3 regions of the Selenomonas sp. oral taxon 149 str. 67H29BP genome follow, and region 1 is predicted to be linked to each of the others. Evidence: riboswitches for the same ligand, from Rfam matches in the RefSeq annotation. Region 1 holds a riboswitch; each other region holds the start of a gene.
What was found. A riboswitch is a leader RNA that binds a small molecule or an ion and turns the genes downstream of it on or off. The one in region 1 is predicted to bind cobalamin.
Positions count from the first base shown of each region.

Region 2: linked by a shared signal. The riboswitch ahead of HMPREF9166_RS03175 (TonB-dependent receptor) and the one ahead of HMPREF9166_RS04220 (ABC transporter substrate-binding protein) in region 1 are both predicted to bind cobalamin.
Region 3: linked by a shared signal. The riboswitch ahead of HMPREF9166_RS01450 (DASS family sodium-coupled anion symporter) and the one ahead of HMPREF9166_RS04220 (ABC transporter substrate-binding protein) in region 1 are both predicted to bind cobalamin.

Region 1 covers NZ_GL397087.1:883,495-889,945, forward strand. The annotation lists gene HMPREF9166_RS04210 (ATP-binding protein) at 1-270, opposite strand, end outside; gene HMPREF9166_RS04215 (radical SAM/SPASM domain-containing protein) at 267-1,349, opposite strand; gene HMPREF9166_RS04220 (ABC transporter substrate-binding protein) at 1,339-2,301, opposite strand; cobalamin riboswitch at 2,504-2,744, opposite strand; gene msrB (peptide-methionine (R)-S-oxide reductase MsrB) at 2,847-3,965, opposite strand; gene HMPREF9166_RS04230 (uracil-DNA glycosylase) at 3,995-4,690, opposite strand; gene folK (2-amino-4-hydroxy-6-hydroxymethyldihydropteridine diphosphokinase) at 4,692-5,660, opposite strand; gene folB (dihydroneopterin aldolase) at 5,660-6,025, opposite strand; gene folP (dihydropteroate synthase) at 6,027-6,451, opposite strand, start outside.
Region 2 covers NZ_GL397087.1:655,954-662,404, reverse strand. The annotation lists gene thrS (threonine--tRNA ligase) at 1-1,345, shown strand, start outside; gene infC (translation initiation factor IF-3) at 1,541-2,107, shown strand; gene rpmI (50S ribosomal protein L35) at 2,094-2,291, shown strand; gene rplT (50S ribosomal protein L20) at 2,342-2,695, shown strand; gene HMPREF9166_RS03180 (RNA methyltransferase) at 2,746-3,576, shown strand; cobalamin riboswitch at 3,669-3,844, shown strand; gene HMPREF9166_RS03175 (TonB-dependent receptor) at 4,126-6,451, shown strand, end outside.
Region 3 covers NZ_GL397087.1:299,535-305,985, reverse strand. The annotation lists gene HMPREF9166_RS01455 (ankyrin repeat domain-containing protein) at 1-852, shown strand, start outside; gene HMPREF9166_RS01450 (DASS family sodium-coupled anion symporter) at 1,238-2,647, opposite strand; cobalamin riboswitch at 2,960-3,135, opposite strand; gene HMPREF9166_RS01445 (LysR family transcriptional regulator) at 3,434-4,378, shown strand; gene HMPREF9166_RS01440 (hypothetical protein) at 4,353-5,942, shown strand; gene HMPREF9166_RS01435 (ABC transporter substrate-binding protein) at 6,068-6,451, shown strand, end outside.

The sequences.
Region 1 (6,451 bases):
CGGCAGTTTCCCCTCTGCGCTTCTCTCTTGACAGGCATCACAGTAGAGCTCGGGGCGTGCGGGATCACAGTGACAGGCACAGCCGCGCACGGCGTGCAGATCCGGCAGGAGCGCAGCGGCAGCGCGTACGGCAGTGGATTTTGCCGTTCCCTTCTCTCCCTTGATGAGCACACCGCCGAGAGAGGGCATGACTATACTGAGGAGAAGAGCCGTCTTCATCTCTTTCTGCCCAACGATTGCAGTAAACGGGTAAACTGTTCTATGTTTCATTGACCTGTCCTCTTATTGCATTGTACAGCTACGTTCAGCGACTCCTTCATCGCCGCACGCTTCAGTGCACATTCGGCATCGGAGGCGGCGGGATGTCCCTGCTCAGCCCTGCGTGCATAGCACGCGCCGCCGCAGGCGGAAAAATCCACACACGTCCTGCAGAACGCCATAGCATTCTGCATCTCCTGCGCCACCTCTTTCTGGCGCTGCACATCAATGCCACGTTCCACATCGCCGAGCAGAAAGTGCGCATCGCCGACAAAGGAGGAACAGGCGTAGATATTTCCAAGCGCGTCAACGTGTACCCCCGCCCCGTTCATCGCATGACAGTGGGAAAATCCACTGCCTGTGCGCTGGGCAAGACACGCCGCCTGCTCCATCTGGCTAATCGCCATAGAGTGGCCGATCATTCGCCCGAGTTTGCGGTTCAGCGCAAAAACCGCTTCCATCGCCTGCGCCATGTCCTCGGCCCGTGCGCTGCGAACGGCAGAGCCACGCCCCTGTGGCCGCAGGAGATCAAAGCCCACACGGCGCACATTGCCGAGATAGTATGCCATCTCGACAACACCGGAAAGCTCTGTAACATTGTCCGCTGTGACGACTGTGGTCAGGCCGATCTCCATGCCGCACTGCGCAAGCTGACGAATCCCTGCGATAACATCCGCTGCCGTACCTCTGCCGTCAGGATAACAGCGAAGTGCATCGTGCACAGCAGGTCTACCGTCAAGGCTGACGCCGATCCCAATGCGCGCACGACGCAGAAAAGTCGCCGTCTCCTCGGTCAGCAATGTTCCGTTGGTCTGCAAATCCATGCGTGCCGGGATACGCTTGCTGCGCACGTAGTCTGCCATCTGACGCAGCAGCGGCAGTGCAAGGAGGGGTTCTCCCCCCGAGAACTGCAGGATAAAGGGCATTTTGCCCGTCGCCGCAAGGTCGATGGCACGCCGCGCCGTCTCCCATGTCATCGTGCGTCTGTCCTGCGCTGCGGCATAGCAGTAGCGACACGCAAGGTTACAACTTCCGGTAAGGCTCATGACGAGCATGCGCAGTGGTACTGCCCCGATGCCCTTACTTTTCATCGGCAAAGCGCTCCGGATAGACAGCGCGTGCCAATGCGTAGACAGCATCTGCCGCATTCTGTGAAGTATTGTAACGATACCGATCCGGAACCACATAGAGGTGATTTTCCTGCACGGCCTTCACATGGATAAACAAGGGGTCTCTGCAGAGTTTTTCGCGAAATTCCTCCGTCGTTTTCCCCTCTGTACTCCACGTCGGCAGTAGGAATACGTCGGGGTTGAGTGCCACCACCTGCTCCATCGAGACCGCAGTCGTCGCCGTCAGCCCCGCCATCGCCACACCATTGCGCAGGGAGGCACGGCGGCACATATCGTCAAAGAGCCCATCCTTGCGTCCAAACACACCGCTGAACGCAAATGCAACGACGATGGGGCGCTCCTCCTCCGGGATGTCTCCAACGCGCCGCTCCACATCAGCGAGAAGGGCACGTTTTTCGGCGATGCGTGCGGCGGCATTTTCCTCCTGTCCAATCAGGCGTCCAACCGTCTCAATGCGCGCAAAGATGTCCTCGAGGTTATTCGGCGTACGTGAGACAAAGACGGGAATCCCCAAATCGCGCAGGCTGTCCACCAGCTCCTTCGGTATGCCGTCAATCGCAAGGACAAGATCTGGATCCAGTGCCGCAACGCGCTCCGGACTTCTGTCCTTGAGTTTGACGGATACGGCGCGTGCCTCTTCCGTCATGCAGGATATTCCCGGATCATCCACCGTGGAGGTGAGCCCCGCGATCTGCTCTGGCGGAGCGATCCCAAGGAGAATCTCATCCATCCCTCGTCCCAGTGACACGATCCGATGCGGTCTTTCCGTGACAACGACCTCCGCCCCGGTATCATCCGTTCCGCGATAGAATACCTCTCCATCGCCCCCTCCTCGCGCCCCGTTCCCACATCCTGCAAGGAGAAGAAGGCAGCCCGCGACAAAGAGTGCATAGAGCAGCCACTTAGAAGGCATGGGTATATGCGTATTGCAGTTTCTTTGCATGCTTCATTCTTCGTCACCTTTCTTCATCCTGCATCGATGAACCTGCACGCAAAACGAGAAGATGCACATCAAAAGACCCCTCCTGCATACACAGAAGGGGTTTTTACACAACAAAGGATCACGCTGTATCCGCAGACACACTGGAATCCCCATCCCTATCACTCGCAGGTCAAACGGCGATTGTCAATCAGGCAGTTCTCCTGGCTCCAGTTCCTCGCGCACCTGCGCCTTCCCGAGGGAAATCCCTCAGTGGCGGAGACAATGTCCCCATGCAGGGTTGCTCACTGATACAGTGGCGTGACCGCTCCGGCTTGATGGGAAAATACGTTTCCTTACCGGATTCTCTATTATATCTCTGCAAACTGTCAAACGACCTGGCAGTTCGCGCCGATACCTGATCCACTTCATATAAAGTTTTCATAAAACGCATTTATAGTAACATTGGAAGAATTGCTTGTCAATACGACAAAGGGATATTTTACAAATCATCTCAATACGCTGGGATTTTTCCGAGTCTATTTTTCCAGCAAATAGAGATAGTCCCCATAGCCCTCCTCCTCCATGTCCTCCTTCGGGATGAACCGCAGGGACGCACTGTTGATGCAGTAGCGCAGCCCACCCGTTGCGGCGGGGCCATCGTCAAATACATGCCCGAGATGCGCGCCGCTCGCTGCTGCCGTGACCTCGGTACGCACCATGCCGTGCGAGCGATCTTCCTGCTCTGCAATCAGCGCCGCATCGATCGGACGTGAGAACGCCGGCCAGCCGCAGCCCGAGTCATATTTATCCGTGGAGACAAAAAGCGGCTCGCCCGTCGTGATGTCACAGTAGATACCCGCACGGAACTCGTGATCGTATTCGTTGCGGAAGGGCGGCTCTGTCGCCTTCTCCTGGGTAACGGCGTACTGCAGATCCGTGAGACGTTCTCTGAGTTCAGCCTTTGTCGGCTTTTCATCATGACGCACGTTTTTCTTCTCCCCCATCGGTTCGGCTTCCGCACGTTTCTCACGCATCGCAGCGATGAGCGCAGGGGAGATATGGCAGTAACCGTTGGGATGCTTCTCGAGATACTCCTGATGATCGTCTTCTGCACGATAAAAGTTCACGATCGGTCCCATCTCGACAGCCGTCTTCTGACCGAGACGATTCTGCAGTGCGTCCAACGACGCACGGATGATCGATGCATCCTTGCCGCCGTCTGCCTTCACATAGTAAATGCCCGAACGATACTGCCGCCCGACGTCGTTGCCCTGCCGATCGACTGCCGTCGGGTCGATGGAGTCGTAAAATGCGGTAAGAAGCTGATCGAGCGAAATGATGTGCGGATCATAGATAACGTGAACCGCCTCCGCATGCCCGCTGCCGCTGCATACCTCCGCATAGGAAGGATGGGCACTCATACCGTTTGCATAGCCGCACTCTGCAGAGACAACGCCCGGCACCAGACTGAGGTAGAGTTCCGTCCCCCAGAAGCAGCCGCCGGCGAGATAGATCTCCTTCTGTCCTGCGGCAGCTTGGTTCTCCTGCACGATCTCACGCGGCATCTCACTCGACGACGATGCGGGTGCACCGCAGCCGCCGATGCAGCTGAGCAGGCCGAGGGCACAGATACCGCGCAATAGTAATGCATTCATGATAATCTCCTTTCAGCAAGAATCAAAGATTACGGCTTGATCTCACTTGCCGGAGGGAGCTGCCAGTCGATGGGCGTCTCCCCCACACGCGTGAGGAAGTCGTTGACACGCGAGAATGGATGACTGCCGAAGAAGCCGCGGTGCGCTGAGAGGGGGCTCGGATGCGGCGACTCGACGATGAGATGGCGCGGATTCGTGATCAGGCTGCGTTTCTTCCGTGCAGGACTGCCCCAGAGGATGAAGGCGAGCGGTTTCTCACGTGCCCCGAGGAGGCGAATGATGGTATCAGTGAACCGCTCCCACCCGCGTCCCGCGTGTGATGCCGCCGCATGAGCGCGCACGGTAAGAAGGGTGTTGAGGAGGAGCACGCCCTGCCGCGCCCACGGGATGAGACAGCCGTGATCGGGCGGGACGATTCCGAGATCGTCCTGCATCTCCTTGTAGATATTCAGCAGCGACGGCGGCGGATCAACGCCGACCTGCACGGAAAATGACAGCCCATGCGCCTGTCCGTCTCCATGGTAGGGATCCTGACCAAGAATGACGACCTTCGTATCGGCAAAGCTTGTGTAGTGCAGTGCATTAAAGATCGAATACATATCGGGGTACACACGCCGTGTACGGTACTCCTCAATGAGGAATGCGCGCAGCTCACGATAGTAGGGCTGCGCCATCTCATCCGCAAGGAGTTCCTGCCAATCATTTTGGAAAATTGCCTTTGCCATGCTAAACTCTCTCGTAAACTTCAAATATGCAGTCTTGCCCTGTGCTGCTGCTTGTCATGGAAAATCCATCCAGCGAAGGAAAAAAGACATCTGCATCGTAGCTGCCCGAAAGACGTGTCACATACGCCCGCCATACATACGGCAGAAGCAGGCGGTAGCATGCTGCGCCGCCGATCACAAAGATCGGACGCGCCTCCTCCGCCGTCAGGCGCCCCAGAAGACGCCAGAGTGCCAAGATGTCGGCTGCTGCATAGAATCCGTCTATCTTCTGCATCGTTCGTGAGAGGACGATATTCGCACGCCCCACGAGCGGACGCCTCCCCGGCAGACTCTCCATTGTACGCCGTCCCATGACGACGATGCTGCCCATCGTCATACTGCGAAAATGTGCCATATCCTCGGGGCAGTCGGTGAGCAGATGCCCCGCCCGTCCGATCCCGCCCGCATCATCCACTGCCGCGATGAGTTCGAGCGGGTACGGGGCAGATACTTCGGGGGCACGCACAATCCCCGATGCATCCGCCTCCTCCCGCCATGCGGAAATTGGTCTGCCGTCAACGCAGAGCGTCGATGCGATCTCCGCCAGCGGAACGAGCACAAAGGCACGCTCCGTCAGATAGGGGTGCGGCAGAGTCAGCCGCTTCTGTGCAGACGTGACGCCGTCCACATGGAGCAGATCGAGATCTATCGTACGTGCGCCCCAATGCTCATGCCGCACGCGCCCGAGTTCCCGTTCGATGCACTGCATCGCCGCGAGCAGCTCCTCGGGCGTACGGTCAAACGTGATGCGCGCGGCGGCATTCAAAAAAGGCGGCTGATCTGTCTTGCCCCACGGCGGCGTCTCATAAAATGCAGAGACACGCTCCACACGAATGCCGTCCTGTTCCGACAGCCGCCGCAGTGCCGCGCGCATCGTCTCACCGCGTTCGCCGAGATTTGCCCCAAGCCCGATATACGCTGTCCGTGCCATCACTGTCCCCTGTCCCGCGTGATGGAGATCCCGACATCCGCAAAGATACCCGCGATCGGCGCAGCAGGTTTATGCACGGTGAGCGTAATGGAATGGACCCGAGGGAATGCCGCAAGAATCTGTGCCGCAGCATCCTCCGCAATGGTCTCAAGCAACGCCTTCGGTGCTCCCTCGATCACCCGACGTATCAGCTCATAGACCTCAGCGTAGTTCACGGTGTTCCGAAGATCGTCCGTCTCCCCTGCCGCACGCAGATCAAGCCCCAGCTCCACATCCGCCTCGAACGACTGCGGCACTTCCCGCTCATGAGGAAGGACACCATGACAAGCCATAAAGCGCATACCGTGCAGAAAAATACGATCCATCCTACGCCCCCAATATTGCATCCGTCATGCGGCACATCCGCGCAATCGGCTTCACATCATGCACGCGCACAATGGATGCACCGCGCAGAATACCAAGGACGCACGCCGCCCCCGTAGCCTCCATGCGTTCCGTGACGGGCAGATCAAGCGCCGCCCCGATAAAGCTTTTGCGGCTCGCACCGAGCAGCACGGGATAGTCTGTTCCGTCATAGGAGATAAGCTCGTCCATGCGCCGAAGAACGTGCATATTCTGCTCTGCCGTCTTGCCGAAACCGATGCCGGGGTCGAGGATGAGATTGTCCCGTGCCAGTCCTGCCGCATCCGCCGCTGCAAAGGAACGCGCGAAAAAATCCCGCATTGCGTTGATGATGTCTCCCGCGTATACCGTTCCGTTCTGATTGTGCATCACGACGACGGGCGCATGCA
Region 2 (6,451 bases), 230 kb from region 1:
CAAGGTCAAGGCATTTAAGCTGCAGAGTGTCGCAGGTGCATACTGGCGCGGCAGTGAGAAGAATAAGATGCTGCAGCGCATCTATGGCACGGCGTTTGAGAAGCAGGAAGAACTCGATGCCTACCTGCACATGTTGGAGGAGGCGGCAAAGCGCGACCACCGAAAACTCGGCAGAGAGCTGGATCTCTTCAGCCTGCACGAGGAGGGACCGGGCTTCCCATTCTTCCATCCAAACGGCATGGCACTGCGCAACGCACTGCTCGACTATTGGCGCGAGGTGCATCGCCGCTACGGCTATCAGGAGATCAGCACGCCTGTGATCCTCAGCCGTAAGCTCTGGGAGACCTCGGGGCATTGGTTCCACTATCGCGAGAATATGTATACCACGGAGATCGACGAAGAGGACTACGCAATCAAGCCGATGAACTGCCCCGGCTGCATGCTCGTCTATCGTTCCCAGCTGCACAGCTATCGCGACCTGCCGCTGCGTCTTGCCGAGCTGGGACTTGTCCATCGTCATGAGCTTTCGGGTGCTCTGCATGGGCTCTTCCGCGTCCGCAACTTCACGCAGGATGATGCGCATCTCTTTGTGACCCCCGATCAGATCGAGGGCGAGATCCAGCACACGATTGACCTCTTCGACGAGGTCTACCGCACGTTCGGTCTGACGTACAAGGCGGAGCTCTCGACGCGCCCCGAGGACTCGATGGGCACGGACGAGATGTGGGAGATGGCGACGAATGGCCTGCAGAAGGCACTGGACAACCGTGGTCTGGACTATGTCGTCAACGAGGGAGACGGCGCATTTTACGGTCCGAAGATCGACTTCCACCTGCGCGACTCCATCGGACGTACGTGGCAGTGCGGCACGATCCAGCTCGATATGAGTCTGCCCGAGAAGTTTGACCTCACCTATGTCGGCGAGGACGGCGAAAAGCATCGCCCTGTCATGCTGCACCGTGTGGTCTACGGATCGATTGAGCGTTTCATCGGCATCCTGATCGAGAACTATGCAGGTGCGTTCCCCGTATGGATGGCACCCGTGCAGGTACGTATCCTGCCGATCACGGAGCGTCATGCCGCATACGCGGAGGAACTGTATAAGAAGATGTTCGACCTTGGCCTCCGCGTCGAGGTGGATGCACGCAACGAAAAGACGGGCTACAAGATCCGTGAGAGCCAGGTCAAGAAGACGCCGTACACGCTGGTGGTCGGCGATCAGGAGATGGAGAGCGGCACAGTCGCCTTCCGCAAGTATGGAGAGAAGGACAGCACAGTCCTGCCTGTCGCGGACTTTATCGCGCTCGTACAGGAAAAAATTGCGACGCGTGCACTGGAGTATTGACAGGATACTCCGATCTGTGGTAATATATCTCACGTTGAAAGCAGAAGCCACCGCTTCTCACCTGCGGGCATAGATGTCTGACGGGTTGCATGAGAGAATGTATGAGGGTGGCTTTATGCCGCCCTTTTCTATTGCCGGATGGCGTAATCATGCGCATCCGTACCAGGAGGTGTTCTTGCCATAAGCAGGGAATCTTTGCGAATCAATGAGGAAATCCATATCCGTGAGGTGCGTGTCACCAGTGCGGAGGGGGAACAGCTTGGCATTATGCTGACGCGCGATGCCCTTCGCATGGCGGAGGAGCAGCATCTCGACCTGGTCGAGGTGGCGCCGAAGGCGAAGCCGCCCGTCTGCCGCATCATGGACTTTGGAAAGTTCCGCTATGAGCAGCAGAAACGTGAGAAAGAAGCGAAGAAGAAGCAAAAGACCATCAGCATCAAGGAAGTCAAGCTGCGTCCGAACATCGACGAGCATGACTTTAATGTCAAGCTGAAGAATGCGCTCCGCTTCGTCGAAGAGGGCAACAAGGTCAAGGTGACGATCATGTTCCGTGGGCGTGAGCTCTCCCATCCGGAACTCGGGCGCGTGGTTCTCGACCGCGTCTCCGAACGGCTGGGCGATCTCGTGTCGATCGAACGCGGTGCGAAGCTCGAGGGAAAGAATATGACGATGATTCTTTCGCCGAAGGTGCAGAAGCCCGCCAAGGCGGCAAAACCCGCGAAGCAGGAAGATAAAGGAGGAAATGGCGATGCCGAAGATTAAAACGCGCCGCGCTGCAGCAAAGCGCTTCACCGTAACAGGGAGCGGAGAATTCCGCCGTAACAAGGCGTACAAGAGACATATTCTGGAGAAGAAGACGCCGAAGCGCAAGCGCAACCTGCGCAAGGCAGCACTTGCTGACAATTCGGACTACAAGCGCATCCGCAAGATGCTCCCCTACGCATAAACGGGGCAATGAAGAGAACCCTACGTGGGTAGGAAACAGGAGGAATTGCTATGCCAAGAGTAAAGAGCGGTGTTACGGCACACCGTCGTCATAAGAAGATTTTGAAGCTTGCCAAGGGCTATCGCGGCTCGCGCAGCAAGCAGTTCAAGAAGGCAAACGAGACCGTCATGAAGGCGCTTTACTATGCGCGCCGTGACCGTCGTGCAAAGAAGGGCACGTTCCGTCGTCTCTGGATCGCACGCATCAATGCAGCAGTGCGTGCGAACGGCATCTCGTACAGCCGCTTTATCGCGGGTCTGACGAATGCAGGGGTCGAGGTCAACCGCAAGATGCTTGCTGATCTCGCCATTGCCGATGCAGCGGCATTCACGCAGCTTGTGAACGTCGCAAAGGAAAATCAGTAAGATGGGAGCAGCCTGATGAGTCATCGGATTCATCAGGCTCTTTTTATACGATGAAAAAGATCGAGACAATCACGAGTGCGGAGAACCCACTCATCCGCCGCCTCTCCGTGCTGGTACGAAGTTCGCGCCGCGCCGCCAAGGAAAATGTATTCTTGGTGGAGGGACTGCGCCTTGCCGAGATGGCAGCGCGCTCAGACGGACAGATCCTACACGCCGTATTGACGGAGCGTGCCTTGGCAGCGGAGCGAGCTGCCATACTGGCAGAGCAGCTGCATCTGCGCGGCGTGCCGGTTAACTGTGTCCCGCCGCGGCTCTTTGCCGCCTGCGCGGAGACGGACGCGCCGCAGGGAATCCTGCTGCTGATGCAGCGTCCCCCCCGCAGATCATTGACCGATCTCGTACACGCGGCGGAGAAAGTACCGTTTTATCTGGCTCTTGATCGTGTGCAGGATCCCGGCAACGTCGGCATGATTCTGCGCACGGCAGATGCAGCGGGCGCAGCGGGCGTGATACTCCTGCGCGGCTGTGCGGATGTATACAGCAGCAAGGTCGTCCGTGCAACGATGGGCTCTCTGTTTTACGTTCCCTTTATCAGCGGCGTCGATGATGAGGAACTCCTGCGTTTCGCACAGGAGCAAAGCCTATATCTCTATGCGGCTGCGTGCGACGCCGATGCTGTGACGCATTTTGCAGCGGATCTGTGCCGCCCCACGATTGTCGTCCTCGGCAACGAGGCAAACGGTGTATCGGAGCGCCTCTTGGGCGCGTGTCAGCACCTCTACGTCCCAATGTGTGGGCAGGCGGAGTCGCTCAACGTCGCCTCGGCCGCCACAGCGATCCTCTATGAGTCGATGCGTCAGCGCAGCTACGCAGGGATATAATAGATATAGTTTTATCACATAGAACTATAAAAAGATTCTTTTATATTATTGACAAAATAAACTAATTTGTAATATCATAAGAGTGAAAAAATTCATATTGTAAGGAAACAGGTGTCGAAAGACTTAATAAGGAATTCGGTATAAGCCGAAGCGGTCCCGCCACTGTAAGAGGAGCCCCGTCATCGTATGCCACTGGAAGAAATTCTGGGAAGGTTTGACAGGGTGAGGAATCTGAGCCAGGAGAATTGCCTGCTTTAACATCACCGTCGATTCGGACGTTGTTCGGAATCGGTACCTGCGAGCGATGGGAAGGGGATCATCTCTGCTTCTTTGTGAAGCAGAGTATCTTCGGCAGGTTTGTTCTGCCGCCTTTTTGAAATGATATGACCGCCTTCGTTCAGAAGGCGGTATTTTTTTGAAAGGAGAGTCCAGTATGTTCTATACTATTGACTGAATATAATGACGGGATTATTTATTTTGGTAATTCTACAGAAATGAGGATAATCTATGTTGTCTCGACGGAAACAAAGACGGCTTGTGTTGGGCGTTATGGGTATGCTGTTGTCTGGTGCGCTGCATCATCCGATGATTGCCGCAGCAAGAGGTACCGCAACTGATACTGGCGGGGAAGAAGAACAGGCATCTGCCATGGTTCAGATGGAGCCGACATCATCGAGTCCTCCGTTGAAATATAGCACTTCTGATATCACCGTCGAGGCGAAGCGTCCCACATGGGAAGATATTCTCTCCCCCGGCACCGTGACCATTATACGCCCAGAGGAGTTCAAGGGCGAACAAAAGACACTGCCTGACTTTCTCAAGATGGTTCCCGGCGTGCATGTACGCGAGGTGCAGGGCAAGGGGCAGTATACGACGGTCACCGTACGTGGCTCGACGGCAGCACAGGTCGGCGTATTCGTCGACGGCGTGCTGACGAACCTCGGCGGCGATGCGGCGGTCGATATCTCGACGATCCCCGTCAGCAATATCGAGCGCATCGAGGTCTACCGCGGCTACATCCCGGCTCGCTTTGCGGGCACCTTCATCGGCGGCATCATCAACGTCGTGACGAAGAAACCGACGGGCGCACATGGATCCGCCGAGATTGGACCGAGCTCCTTCGGCGGGAAAAAAGCCTCCGTTGAGATCACAGCCCCCCTAGGTGCTGGCAGCCTGCTTTTTGGCTACAATCACGAATCGCGTGATGGTGACTTCCCCTACCGCAGCTATGCGGCGGAGCAGTTCTATACAAATACCGACATTGGACGACAGATCGTTGCGACACGGACAGAACTCCAAGGCTACCTCGCTATGACACCAGCAGGGAAAGCCGCGTTTGATATCGCACATGGCGCCGGAGCATGGCAGCAGAATGTAGATGATTGCATCCAGTGGCTGGAGGACAATGGGGGCCGGTTGGTTACTGCTGCGGATGATCCGCACCGCCGGCGGCAATACAATGACTACAGCAATTCGGATCTGCTTGTCAAATGGCAGAATGACGATTGGATGATCAAGGGAACATACAAGACTGTCGATCGGCATCTGCCCGACAGTCTCTGGGTCGATTATCGAAGTTATTTCGATATGATTCAGCCGGGGCTTCTCGTTGATAAATACGATCTCTATAAATACGACAAGCGGCATCAAAAAATCAGTGCAAAGGAGCTGCTCGTACAGCGCCGCTATATAGGAAAGAACTATGAATGGGGCTGGATGGTCGACTACCTCACCCAGAGCAAGGACTACCGCGCCGAGAATATTCACGACGGTCTGCGATACATGATTAAGATTCCCATGCGGGAGTGGAGCCGCTATCGCTCGAAGAAATACAATGTACAGGTGGACGGTACCTATCAGCTCAGCAAGAACAATATGCTCGACTTCCAGATGAATTACTCTCACGAGCGCATGAATATTGACGGCGATGGGCTTAATGAGGTCATCGATGACGTGCAGGCGGGTATCGGCAATCTCTGGGCACAGATGCGCAACCAGTTCGATCAAAATATCTTTAACTTGCAGCTGCAGGATACAATTACGCTTGACAAGAAGCGTTCATGGCAGCTGACGCCTGCCATCCGCTACAATCGTTCACAGATTATAGGATACAGTCAGTTCGGTCGATTCAATCCACTCAAAACATATCGCTGGGTTCACCCGGAGGACAGTCAGGTGGATTCCAAGGTGACATGGCAGCTCGCATTAAAAAAAGAATTCAACAACCACTTTACGATGCGTATGACGGGCGGCACCTACTTCCGCCTGCTCAATATGTACGAAATCGCAGGTGACGGCGCAGGAATCATGCCGGCTCCAATGGATTACAAGGGGAGCGGCGCGAAATTTCCACAGCCCGAGTATGGCAAGCAGTTTGATCTCAGTGCCATTTGGGACGGCAAGTTCCTTGGGGCAGATAATCGAACGACGCTCACATATTTCTGGCGCGATACACAGCGCATGCTCTACCTCTACCGTGCAGGACTCAACTACAGCTCGTACTTCAACGATATGCGCGGGAAGGCGCACGGCATTGAGCTGCAGACGAATTTCCACTGGAAGAAATTCGATCTCGACCTCGAAGGCACGTACCTCAATATAGCGGCGCAGCGCAGGGACTCCTCCCCGGGCGTCCATTATGATTGGTTCGAGGTGCGCCCAACCTATCAACCGAAGTGGGAAGGCAATCTCCGACTGACCTATCGTCCGACGGAGAAGTGGCTCTTCTTCGGTGAGGGACACTATGTTTCGCAGTACTACACGCACTATGCCATCCCGCAGGTCAGGGATCCTGTGGAAAAGGAACTTGCCGGCAGGCCGAGAGCGGCGTTGAAAACAATCAACTTGGGATTCAAGTGGTCGCCGCGCAAGGATA
Region 3 (6,451 bases), 580 kb from region 1:
TCCGAGGGGTATTCAGTTTCCACGGAATATCAAATAACAGATTCTACCTTTATTGATGGGCCTTCGTTGAGCATGACTCCGGCCCCTGTTCTGAACATTATCATCGACACAGATGACGTAAAAAAAGATTATGGAGCTCACGATTTGCTCAGCTGGAACAGATATAAACGAAAGGACATTTCTTATGGATGGGACGAAATCAAGGATTATTTTACGACGCTTTCTCTCAAGGATATGGAGCTACTACACGGCGAGAAGATAAATCGCTTTACAGAGAAGGATATATCACTATTTAAGGCCTGTGATAATCTCGACATAGATGCCATACGGATTGCAATAGAAGCCGGTGCAGATGTACTGGCGATAGACCAAGACGGTGGGACTCCGGTCTATAAATGTGTTGAGGCTGTCGCAGATGATTATTTGGATGAATGTGATCCTAGGAAATCCATGGACGATGTGGAACGAAAAATTTCCCAGATGCAGAAGTGCGTTGATTACCTTCTCGAGCATGGGGCTGATATCAATTTATACGGATTTGGGTGTCTGTGTACTCCGCTATGCGAATCGGTATATATTCCAGACGCTCGTATTATGGAATTTTTACTAAGCAGAGGGGCTGACCCTAATTACAATACGGATTTCGATTCTATGTGCAGTACGAAGGATGAGTGGCATATTCGGTCATCGGCGTTAAGCATGGTTTATGATGAGCTGTCTGTTGTAGGAGAAAAATACAACGAGGAACAAAAAGAATTGTTGTTGGCACATGGTGCAGAGCTATTTATAGATGGGTTCAATCCAAAAACCGGAAATATGGAGGAAACCTATGAAAATGGCAATTCGTACTGACAGCTGTGATAGTTCATACTGCTTAGTCAGCTGTACTTCATTACAAGCATATGGCAGAGCGATTTGATGAAGGTCAACCTATCACAGGAAAATAGGATGTCCGTCCGTACGTCTGAACGAAGAAAAACTCTATCATACAAGAGATCCCAGTCACTGTACTAGCGTTTGGGATCTCTTGTAGTTTTGCAAAGAATCATTAGCCATTTTCCCCTACACTAAGTCATAATTCTCTTATTCTGGAATTATATCAAGAATCAGTTACAAGAGGATATTATGACAGACTCAGGGAGCCTAAAAGAGTTTGTCGTCCTGTTTACGGGCAACGAGGGAGGGGAGAATGGTATATAAAAAGCCCCCACGTAGGGGGCTGCCAGTGATTTACTATTTACCAAAGGCCCAGGACTTTCCACCATGCCGCGCCGATTGTTAGGTAGATCAGCGTCGTAATGGTCGTCATGATGAAGCCGTTCTTCCACCATTCGCTTTGCGAGACATAGCCTCCGCCAAAGTAGATCGGGGCGCAGCCGTTGCCGTAATGCGTGAGGGAGATCGGCACATCGGCGAAGATGCCGAAGATGATGGCGACCAAAAGGGGCGGTGCACCGACGCTGACGCTGACAGCGATGAATGCCGCATAGAGGGCACTGATGCGTGCCGTGACACTGGCGAAGGCGTAGTGGATGTAGGTGTAGAAGAGCAGGATGATGAGGCAGGAAATAAGCCAACCGAAGCCGAGCGAGGAAATCGCCGCGCCCGCACCATTGGCGATCCATGTGATGATGCCCGATTTTGCGAGAGCCGAAGCGAGTGTCATCAAAGAGCCCATCCAGAACATCGCGTCCCATGCACCCTTTTCCTGGATGACGTCCTGCCAGTTGATGATGTCGAGTATCAGCATGAGGCAGACTGCGCCCATGGCAACGGGTGTCGCGTCGATGTTCGTGAGGCCGGAGCTTGCCCAGAGTGCGAGAGAGACGACGAAGATGACGGAAAGTCCCTTTTCCGCAAGGCTCATCGGCCCCATTTCGTAAAGCTCACGCTGTGCCAGATCCTTGGCGTCGGGAATACGCACGAGTTCGGGCGGCGAAAGTTTCATCATGACATAGGGGACGAGCAGGAGCGCGATGAGTCCCGGCACAATTGCAGCGCTCGCCCAGCCCATCCACGTGACCTGAACGCCCAGCGTCTTCTCGGCGAGCGCCACGCAGAGCGGGTTGCCCGCCATCGAGGTCACGAACATCGTGCAGGTCACGGCGTCTGTATGGTAGCCGACCTGCATGAGGTAGGTGCCGATGCGGCGTGCGCTCTCACCGGGTTTTGAGCCTAGAGCCTCCGCGAGTGAACGCACGATTGGATAGAGAATGCCGCCGCCGCGCGCTGTGGCCGAGGGCGTTGCGGGCGAGATCACAAGCTCGCTCAGGGCGATGGCATAGCCGAGCGACAACGCGCTCTTGCCGATTGCCTCGATGATGCGGAAAGCGATGCGTTTGCCGAGTCCGCTCTTGATGAAGCCGCGGGAATAGAGGAACGCACAGACGATCAGCCAGATCGTGCTGTTGCCGTAGCCTGCCAAGGCATCGGACGTCTTTAGCAGGCCTGCCCATGCGGAGAAGGAAATCGCGATGAAGGCCACCGCGCCGATCGGCAGCGGATGCAGGATAAAGCCCAGCACTGTCGCGATAAAGACCGCAAGCAAATGCCAGGCAAGTGGTGTGACTCCGTCAGGAACCGGCAGGAACCATAGGATGAGTCCGACGCCGATCGTGATGAGTGCATTTCTTCTCTTCGTGTTCATGTGTTCACCCCATCAAAAATATGAGTTCTCCGCCGCAGTCCCCTTTTGCCGAAAGCATTTCCTGCGACGCCCATGGAAGCTGTAGATTTGCAGAGCATACGTCCGAGGCCGGCGGGAAGAGGGCAGTTCTGCGTCCTGAACGTTCACAAATAAAAGCAGCCCCTTTCTGCAAATGAGAGAAGAGACTGCAAAATATCCTTGCCTTGCCGCGTGCAGCGTCACAGCGCATAAAACCGCCGTCGAAAGGTCACCGCAAAGATGCGGATCGATCCAGCGCAAGACACAGATCCCCTTCCCGTCGCTCGCAGGTCAGACGGTGATCGTCGATCAGGCAGTTCTCCTGGCTCCAGTTCATCGCTCCTCTGCGCCTTCCAAAGTTTCCTCAGTGACGTTTCCTGCAGATTCGCTCGCTGACACAGTGGCGGGACCGCGCCGGCTCTTCCGGCTTCTCTATTGAGTCTTGCGACACCTGATTCATCAGTATGCTGTTTGTCGTGATGATGGCTTCCGTGAGGAAGAATATCACTGCTTCTGCCTATTGTCAAGAGAGAGGCGGAAGGAGTCGAATCATCGGCTTGACTGTACGCGCTGATTGACGTTTAGATGTTTGAATACGCGGTGTTTTATGGTAGAATGAGCGTCGAATATACCGGCCTTGGCAAAGGTGTTTTGTTGCGGCAATTTTGTATGTTCGACTTTTTATGTGTCCAATTTCATTTTACAATGAACGAGTTCTTCTCTACATTTTTTTGAGTATTTCGTACTTGCCAATAAGGATAGATACGGATGGAGCTAAAGATATTCACGACGTTCAAGACAATTGTACGCACGGGCAGCTTTACAAAGGCGGCACGTCTCCTCAGCTACACACCATCAACGATTACATTCCACGTTGCGCAGCTGGAAAAGCTCGTGGGGGTACCGCTTTTTGAGAAAAGTGGGCGGCGCATGATCCTGACAAAGGCGGGCGAGGCACTGATTCCATATGTGGACGAGGTGCTTGCTGCGGTGAAGAAGATCAAAAGCTTTCAATACGGCATTGCCGCCTATCAGGGGACACTCACGGTAGGTGCGCCGGAGTCGCTGCTCTGCTTCCGTCTGCCCCCACTGCTCCAACATCTTCATGCACATGCACCGCGCGTCGATCTGCGCCTGCGTTCACTCACGAGCCGTGATGTTGTTGCGTCACTCAGTGAAGGGAAGATCGATGTCGGTCTCGCGTACACGATTCAGGAAAGAGATAAGGAAAGTCTCGCATTCTGGATGTTTGAGGAAAATCCCGTGCATTTCTACACCTCGGTTGATGCGGCTGTATGGTGCCCGAACTTTCGTGAGCGGGAGATGGAGATCAACGAGATGCCGCTGATCACGATGCCGCATCCGGGTGAGATTCGGCAGATGGCAGATGACTATCTGCGGCAGCGGGGGATCTCGTTTACGAATATGATTGAGCTGCGAAGCACGCAGACCATCATCAATCTGGTTGAGAACGATATGGGGATTGCGCTACTGCCGGATCATGCGGTGCGGGAGCGCATGGCTCTCGGCCGGCTGTCTGCCGCGCAGTCGGATCCGATGACTGTCACGTCATACTACGGGGTTCATCGGAATAAATGGCGCAGCCCTGCAATGAATCTTTTTCTCGAAATCCTTGAGGAAGAGAGTGGACTCTCGGGTGGGGAGGCACTGCTGCGTTACGGGGAGGATGCGGATGCAGCCAATCGTCGCTGAGGACATTAAAGACTTTGATACGAGCCTCGACAGACTGTGGGCACGACGCGATCTCGTCGTCGTTGCGGCAGGGGCACTCATCTGTTTTCGCTCCATTTACCGGCGCGCACGGCAGATCGGAGCACTCGGGCAGTTCCGCTATGCTGCCGTGCGGGCAGAGGATTATGTGCTCGGAACGGCGGAGGAAGCGATCCGAGATGCGGTGCGGGATGCCGCACGCCTTCCTGGCACACGCGCGGTCGTGATCTATCTCTCCTGCCTCGACATCCTCACACGCCCAGATTTTTCAGACATCGAGCGCACACTTTCTGCGGAGACGGGCTGCATCGTGCGCTGTTTCTTTCGCGGGCCTCTGGCAAAGGCGGATGGCATCCGTCACGAGACTGCAGAGGAGATCCTCGCCGCACTGCCGCCGGAGGAGGGGGCGGTCACGGCATCAGCCCAGCTGCCGCCGCCGATGAGCGATACGGCAGGCGTGGCGGATTTCCTGCGGGAAGAGGGCTCGGCGCATGTCCTTGTCACGCCGTCGGGCTGCCGCAATGCGCTCGCACGCATGGATCTCATGCCGGGGCGCAGCGATATCTATGCGCTCATACCGCAGGCAGAGGACTACATCTTCGGCATGGAGGAGACTGCTGCCGCAGAGACCGGTGCGCTTGCGGCAGAGGGCGCGTACCGCATGGTGCATCTCCTCAGTTCGCCGGTGCCCGCGTTTATGGCGATGGAGACGACGCCTGTTCTGCAGGCGGCGGAGGAACATGGCTGCCGCGCATGTGCCTCACCGACGGACGACTTTCATGATGCCGTGTACGGTGCTGCAGAGGCGGCACTTCGTCTTGTGCAGGAGGCGGCCGACGGATGGCGGGAGGCGGGACGGACAGCTCTCATCCTCGGGTACAGTCCGCTGCTGTTCGGCGATATGGCGCAGCTGGATGCCCCGATTGATTTTCTCACTGCGTACGGCTGCAATGTGTGCATTGCAGGACGCGATGCACTGACCGAACGCCCTGCGCTGGTCTGGCTGGTATCTGTTGCCGGTGTGTCTGCGGCGGAATGGCTGCACAGGGAGTGCGGTGTGCCCGTTGTCCGCAGCCTGCCGCTCGGGGATGCCGGCCGGACGGCCTGGCGGGCTGAGATCGCTGCGGCGCTCGGTTTGCCCTCAGAGGGCACATTTGCGGAGCAGACAGCGGGAGATATGCGTGCGGATAAGATCCTCATCATCGCCGATCCGATTGCTGCCGTAGCCATTGCTTATCTGCTTCGTTCATATGGGTTTTGCAATATCCACAGCGCAGCCTATGCGTGGGGAGAGGAGACAGCAGTACTTTATCGGCAGGCAGCCGATACCGACGTGCTCGTCTTCCGTACGGCTGCAGACCTGCAGTCTGCATGGAATGCGGCAGATGCTGTCATTGCCGATCCTGCGCTGCTGCCTGTGATGGGGGAGAAGCGTATTGTTCCGCTGCCGTCGGGGCTGCTTTCGGGCAGAGATGCTGCAGGAGAGGGAAGTGGTGTACTTGGCGCGGACTTCACTTCGCTATTACAGGCACTTCTGAAACAATAATCATTCGAAAATATTGAAGTGTTGTTTCGAATTTATTCAATTGCATTCGATTAAAGACTATGATAACCTTTCCGTCAATTGATAATCTCGGGCGGATATTTAAGTGTAGGCAGAAATAGGAGGACATGATGACACATCGTTTTTCATTCGGTTTTCTTGCAGCGCTGATGCTTCTCTGCTCCGTGCTCGCAGGATGCGGATCGCAAGAGGCCGCCGCGCCCAAGGCGGAGCGGGTTGTGACGGACACGACCGGACGCGAGGTGCATTTGCCGGGAGAGGTCAAGAGCATCGCCGTTGTGCCGATTCCGTGGGCATCTGTTGCCTTTGCGGTAGACGGTTCGGCCGACCGCATTGCGGGCATGCACCCGTCGGCGAAGGCGTCGTATGAGAAGTCCATGCTCAAGGTGCTTGCGCCGGGGATGGCGAATGCCGCAACAGACTTTGTCGGGCAGGACTTTTCCATCCACATGGAGGAACTCGGCAAGCTGAACCCAAGCGCCATCATCGTC